DNA from 2 places in the Paenibacillus sp. FSL H8-0282 genome. Region 2 is predicted to be linked to the other one. Evidence: a T-box and tRNA genes for the amino acid it is inferred to sense, from the RefSeq annotation. Region 2 holds a T-box; the other holds one or more tRNA genes.
The links. The T-box of region 2 lies ahead of metG (methionine--tRNA ligase). A T-box ahead of a tRNA ligase gene usually reads a tRNA of that ligase, here a tRNA-Met.
Positions count from the first base shown of each region.

Region 1 (3,424 bases), 270 kb from region 2:
AGATAAGCGTATATATGGCTTTTCGATGAACCGTTATATGAGCGATCCTTTCTGGGATATGCAGACCTATGTCTCACCGCTGGAGCTTGCTATGTATGACAACAAGGGACATAAGATGGAGGTAAACCAAACACAGTGGAGTCAAGCTTGGACGACCTACAGCCAATTGGTGAAAAAGCAAATTACACCTGGGTTAAACGGTATGGATTTTATAGAAACAGAACGGAGTACCTATAGTCCTGTCCAAGGGGATCTCTTCCTTACCGGAAAAGCTGCAATGGTAATTGGAGAATACGATTATCTTAATGAGCTTGCAGGTGTGAGCCGCAATGCAGCAAAAATTAAAAATTATAATCCTGTCGATTGGGGTTTCGTTACCGTACCTACTTTTAAGGAGAAACCAGGAGTGGCTGTAGGTACTTGGGTAGGTAATATGATGGCTATCAACACTATGGCTGCTAATAAGGAAGATGCGTGGGATTTGATCAAATTCGTCAACAGTAATGAAGTAGCTAAAATTAAAGCCCATACCCGCGGGGAACTAACTTCCCGTAAGGATTACATTACCACGAAAGTACCTTCAGTAAATCTGGAGTCCTTCTATACGCTTAAACCATTACCAGCCAATGATCCTTTGATGAACGTCCTACAAACACAGAAGCCTGGAATTAGCCGTATTAACGATGTTGGGCGTCAACTGTTCACAGAAGTTTATCAGGGCAAGAGAACGGTCGAGAGTGCACTTAAAGCTTGGGAGAAGCAAGGGAATACGATGCTGGGTACGCTCGAAAAAGATCCCACATATTATTTTGACTCCATAGGGGATTGAGTTTTGGAATATGTAGAAGCCACCGGATTTCCGGTGGCTTATTTTGTGGAACTTGGGCATGATAAGTTCAGAGCAGCGTAAGATTAATTTGCGAAAAGGAGAAGAGGGCATCATGAATTGGATATACTTCGCGAAACTGTTCAGAACGAGATTTCAAGCAGGCTGTTTGGCAAAAAGACTGGAGCAAGATGGCTGGATTTATGGCTATCATGACCCAAGTTTTGTGGAGATTTATCGATCCCGCAAAGGAAGATATGGGGTTAGATTTTTGCCTTGAGAACTTTTACAAATTCATCCTTGACGTAGACCCATTTTGTACTGTATATTATTTATTGTCGCTGTTTGAATATTATTTCTGACGCGGGGTGGAGCAGCCCGGTAGCTCGTCGGGCTCATAACCCGAAGGTCGCAGGTTCAAATCCTGCCCCCGCAACCAATTTTATTACAACAGCAATTGTACATTCGGATATTTTTAGATCCGGGCCCTTAGCTCAGTTGGTTAGAGCGGTCGGCTCATAACCGATTGGTCGGGGGTTCGAGTCCCTCAGGGCCCACTTATCAAAAACCCTTACCTTGTAAGGGTTTTTTGCTGTCTATAGGCTCCTTGTAAGTAGAAGTGGAAGAGTTGGAAAAGCGACAAAATAGAAAATGATCACATTTTGGTCACGGCGTTGTTAGATCCACTGGTTTTATCATAGATCATCTGGAAAACGGTAAAAAGTATGTATTCTGTGGAACTGCCCTACTCTTGTAGAGGAAAGGGGACAGTCATGACATATAGACTATTAAGTAGCAAGCACCATACGCCGTAGATTTTGATTGAATTAAAAGCATGTCCAATACGCTGAAATTGATGATTTCTTTGAAAAGGTTAATGCTGAATTTTGATAAGAAGCAATAGAGGATGCCGCATATTCGCTCGGCATCCTTTATTGCAAGTAGATATACTAACTTAACAGCCTTTTAATTTATCATCAGAAGTTGATTAATAGCTTATTGATTATCACCAAACCAGATGTTCTCTGTACCGGTCCGCGTGTCTGTCCATACGCTCACTAGACGGCCTGTTTGAGGGACGATGGCATTACCGATGTAGTCCCCAATTAGGGGGATGCCGGTGACGTCAAAGGAAGTTGTTGTTATCCGGGTGTTTGTATACGTCATACCGCCATCTCTAGATGTTGCTAGATAAACATCAAGGTTGAGGGGGTTGACTCGATTAGTGTAATAGGTAACGAATATTGCACCATCCGCAGGGGATACGGTGATGGCTGGGAAAAAGTTTTGGGAGCCCACAGGACTACCTGTAATGGATATTGGTGCCCCCCAATCCACACCAAAATTAGTGGAGATAGCAAGAAAAATATCAGAATAACCTTCTCGAAAATCTTGCCATACAGCATAGACATTCCCTCGCGTCGTCGGTGCATTAGAAATATCTGCTGCGAGGGAAGGGTATGTCAGACATCTAAATGTATATCCCGGCAATGGATCTGGTGGGACTACAACGCTGGCGACCATGGTTTCAGGAGTAAAAGTGACCCCACCGTCTGAGGATGTGCGAATTTTAAGATCAGTATTACCGGGAGGCTGATTGATCCATCCCACGATAACAATCCCATTTAATGTAATTGCTATACCGGGGAATTCTTCGAATTCTTCGACCGAAGACAGCAGGGAGGGACTGGAATAGGTACTACCGTTATCTAGGGAACGATTGAAGAATATCGTATTTCCCGGTATGAATTGTGTGTTGTAATCATGCGTATAACCAGTATATACATTTCCAAAAAAAGGACTTGATCCAGCTTTGTCGGTGACAACGACCACCTGATCATCATTTACAAACTGCCCAAACCCTTGATTCACGATGACTGGCGGTCCGAATGAAGAGGCATTGTCGGCAGATGTATAGGAGACGATCGACCCGCTGAGACCGTCTGAATCGAAGGCGTGGGCTAATACTACGAAAGTGGTCGGGAAAATATAATCAATATGTGGTGCTTCGATGCCTGCAAATCCTGTCGGTAACGGCAATAACGTTGTTGTCCAAGTGGCACCTGCGTCAATAGATTTGTATAAACCTATATTAGGAGGGCCTAATCGAAGATCTACAGCTACGGCAACCATAACTGAAGGATTAAGCCAATTTACCGCGATGGTGGGCTCAAACTGAACGCTTGCGCTCGGTGAAAGTTGAATATTAACCATGCAAAGCTCCTTTCGTCATAGAGTTTTTTGGTACTTACGGGTTCAGCTGAGCTATGAAAGTAAGTTCGGATTGCAGCACTCTTTGATGGGGGATGACGTTTCCTGACGAATCCGTTCCGAACACCGTGATAATCGTGTCTGCCGGTGCGTTTCCAGTTACGAGAAATTGGACTTCATAAGCTGAATTGCCTGCGATATTAAAACTGAGAAACTGGCTGGTGTTAGCATTAACATTTAATGAGTTGGAGTAGACTAAACCTTTACTAACCAAGGTATTCCATACGTAAACGTGATAGACTACGTTAGATGAAAAACTAAGGTTGTCATTATCGATATTAATGACCACGTTGGATGCTGGGGTAGTCCCTGTGTTCGTAATAATGC
Region 1 covers NZ_CP150146.1:5,142,745-5,146,168, reverse strand. The annotation lists gene NST94_RS22370 (extracellular solute-binding protein) at 1-829, shown strand, start outside; gene NST94_RS22365 (hypothetical protein) at 942-1,106, shown strand; tRNA gene NST94_RS22360 (tRNA-Met) at 1,189-1,265, shown strand; tRNA gene NST94_RS22355 (tRNA-Ile) at 1,310-1,383, shown strand; gene NST94_RS22350 (sialidase family protein) at 1,823-2,959, opposite strand; gene NST94_RS22345 (hypothetical protein) at 3,075-3,424, opposite strand, start outside.
Region 1: it has a tRNA-Met gene. The T-box ahead of metG (methionine--tRNA ligase) is inferred to sense a tRNA for this amino acid. The anticodon was not compared.

Region 2 (3,424 bases):
CGCAGCAACAGCCCAGAAACGGTGTATACAGAAGGTGTTACTTACCGTGAGACTTCTTTGGGTAAAACCCGCTTCTTGATTCACCACAAGAATAACCTGAATATTAAAGCTAAAGTGTATGTGATTGCTACGAATAACAATTTGTACCCAACGACGCTTACAACCGAATATGTGGGCTTTGCAGGCCCAAGCACATATCCTGAAGGTACTGGTAAAATGTCTGTAGAACGTTATTGGAAATCTATGCTTACAAATGAGCATTATAAAACGATTGTTCTGCAACCAGGGGAAAGTGTCTCAATTCTGACCGATCTAAACCAAATTGCTATGAAACCAAGTGAAATTGTTTCACTTCAAGCGGACTTATTTAGTGATTATCCAATCGATTATAATGTCATGTTGATTGATGCGAATAAAGATCCACTGACTACACTTCCAACACTTCCAGTTCTGGATCGAGACGGAGTGCATAATCGGGGAACTTACGAAGATTCTACTCGTATTATCACGGTTACCGATGAGGTAGGAAAAACTCCTGCAAAACTTCTGCTAGGCGATAATTCCAGTGATAAGAACCTGGCTGGCGTAGACCCCATGGCAGGTACGGAAGCATCCAATGCCGGTAATTTCGGGGTATTATACAAGATCAGATTCGAAAATGTTGCACCAAACTCATTGATTACGTTTAATCCACGTGGCGGTAACTATATGGGGCCGGTTATGGTTAATAACCAAATCGTGCATATGCCAAGCGTGGGAAGTCTCTCGAACGCTGACATGAACAGTGTGGTTTATCGTAGTGGTGAGTATGGAGGTTCTGTGGAGATTTTGTTCACAGCAGCTTCAGGCAGTAACTTGCCGGTCAATTTCCTCATCACTCCACTTCCAGCAAAGAAATAACAAATAGGAATATCCCTATAAGCTCTATTGGGGAATTATCTACAATAAAGGCCCGGCTGAATATTCCGTAAAGGAATACGCAGCCGGGCTTTTGTTTAAATATAATAATTCAGAGGTTGCGTAGGGGCGCTTCATGGTGCTTCATTGACGGGGCATTTATTTTGGGGCATTATTAAGAGAGTGAAATATAAATGAACTGATCTTATGGGAGATGAGCGTATGCTGTCGACAGAACAAATATTAGAAGTCATGTCGGGGCAAGGACTGCGAATCACCGACCAACGCAAAACGCTTGCCCAGTTATTCGGCGAGAATAAGGGATATTTGTCAGCGAAGGATGTATATGAGCATATGGGCCGTAAGTATAGCGGACTTAGCTTTGATACGGTGTACCGCAATCTTCGTGTAATGGAAGAGCTTGGTGTGCTTGAACAGATTGTCTTTGAAGACGGAGTGAAGTTCAAGGGAAGCTGCAATCATCAGGATCATCACCATCATATGATCTGCCTTCAATGCCAAAAGACCTACCCGATTAATTTCTGCCCGATGAATTTAACGGATACACCCGATCAATTCCGGGTAGTCAAGCATAAATTTGAGGTGTTCGGTTATTGCAAAGAATGTGAAGAGAACCGGGAAGAAGAATTAGTTGCAGCATCAGATAAACAAAAGGGACTTTAGAAATGGTGACCCTACGCAGAACGATTCAGGCGCCTATTCGGGTGTATCGCAGGTACATTTCCCCTATTAAACCTGCAACCTGCCGCTTCTATCCAACCTGCTCTGCCTATGCCCTGGAAGCCATTGAAGTCCATGGTCCACTGAAAGGCTCATGGCTTGCAGCTAAGCGGATTGCCAGATGTCATCCCTTTCATCCTGGAGGACTTGATCCTGTGCCGCCTCTTCTAGATGAATCTGCTGAGAAGGATTCTGCCCCTGCAACTTGACATGGGGCCTTACCATTGGGTATATTCACAAGTAATAGTATGAATTCCGAAGAACGGATAAGTAAATCGTTACGTCCATTACAGAGAGCCGGAATGTGCTGAAATCCGGTATGGAGCGTTAGATTGAATATGGTCCGGGAGGAACTGTGTTCGAGCGGGAACTGCAATTGTGGTTCACGTAAGATAACAGCGTGATCCAGCGTTAATGGACAGTTCCCAGGAGGGAACTGGCGAAGCCTGTGCTCTGTGAAGAGACAGGAAATTTGGGTGGTATCGCGTGAGTTATACTCTCGCCCCATTATGGGGGCGGGAGTTTTTTGTTTTTTAATAAGAAAGGATGATTACTGAATGAGTGAGAAAAAAACGTTTTACCTAACGACACCAATTTATTATCCGAGTGACAAGCTACATATCGGACATGCTTATTCAACCGTGGCAGGAGACGCAATGGCCCGTTACAAACGTCTGCGCGGCTACGAAGTGCGTTATCTAACCGGTACAGACGAACATGGACAAAAGATTGAGCGGAAGGCAGAGGAAGCAGGAAAGACCCCTCAGCAGTTCGTAGACGACATTGTTGTTGGTATTAAGGAGCTATGGCGCAAGCTGGACATTTCGAACGATGACTTCATTCGTACTACGGAAGAGCGTCATAAAAAAGTGGTACAGGATATTTTTGATCGGTTGCTGCAGCAAGGAGATATCTATAAAGGTGAATATGAGGGCTGGTATAGTATCCCAGATGAAACCTTTTACACAGAAACGCAATTAGTTGATATTGTGCGTGATGATAACGGCGTGATTACTGGTGCAAAAAGCCCAGATAGCGGTCACCCGGTTGAGCTGGTGAAGGAAGCAAGTTATTTCTTCCGGATGAGTAAATATGCGGATCGTTTGCTGCAATTTTACGAGGAGAATCCAGAGTTTATTTTGCCGGAATCCCGTAAGAACGAAATGATTAACAATTTCATCAAACCCGGACTGGAAGACCTTGCAGTTTCCCGTACAACCTTTGATTGGGGCGTAAAAGTTAAGGGCGACGAGAAGCATGTCGTGTACGTGTGGATTGATGCGTTGACTAACTATATTACAGCTCTGGGGTACGGTTCCGAGGATCGCAGCTTGTATGACAAGTTCTGGCCTGCGGATGTACACATCGTTGGTAAAGAAATCGTTCGTTTCCATACGATTTACTGGCCGATCATTCTGATGGCGCTTGGTGAACCCCTTCCGAAAAAGGTGTTTGCCCATGGCTGGTTGCTCATGAAAGATGGAAAAATGTCGAAATCTAAAGGTAACGTAGTTGATCCTGTGACACTGATTGATCGTTATGGCTTGGATGCATTGCGTTATTACCTGCTGCGCGAAGTACCGTTTGGTTCGGATGGCACGTTCACACCGGAAAGCTTTGTAGACCGGGTTAACTATGATCTTGCCAACGACCTTGGTAACCTGTTGAACCGTACAGGGGCTATGGTTGAAAAGTATTTTGCAGGCGAGATTCCGGCATATGAAGGAAATGTAACAGCATTTGATGGTGAGCTTCAAGCTGCGGCTGAGAATACTTATGCCAAAGT
Region 2 covers NZ_CP150146.1:4,872,469-4,875,892, reverse strand. The annotation lists gene NST94_RS21205 (copper amine oxidase N-terminal domain-containing protein) at 1-900, shown strand, start outside; gene NST94_RS21200 (transcriptional repressor) at 1,120-1,581, shown strand; gene yidD (membrane protein insertion efficiency factor YidD) at 1,584-1,847, shown strand; T-box leader at 1,888-2,148, shown strand; gene metG (methionine--tRNA ligase) at 2,196-3,424, shown strand, end outside.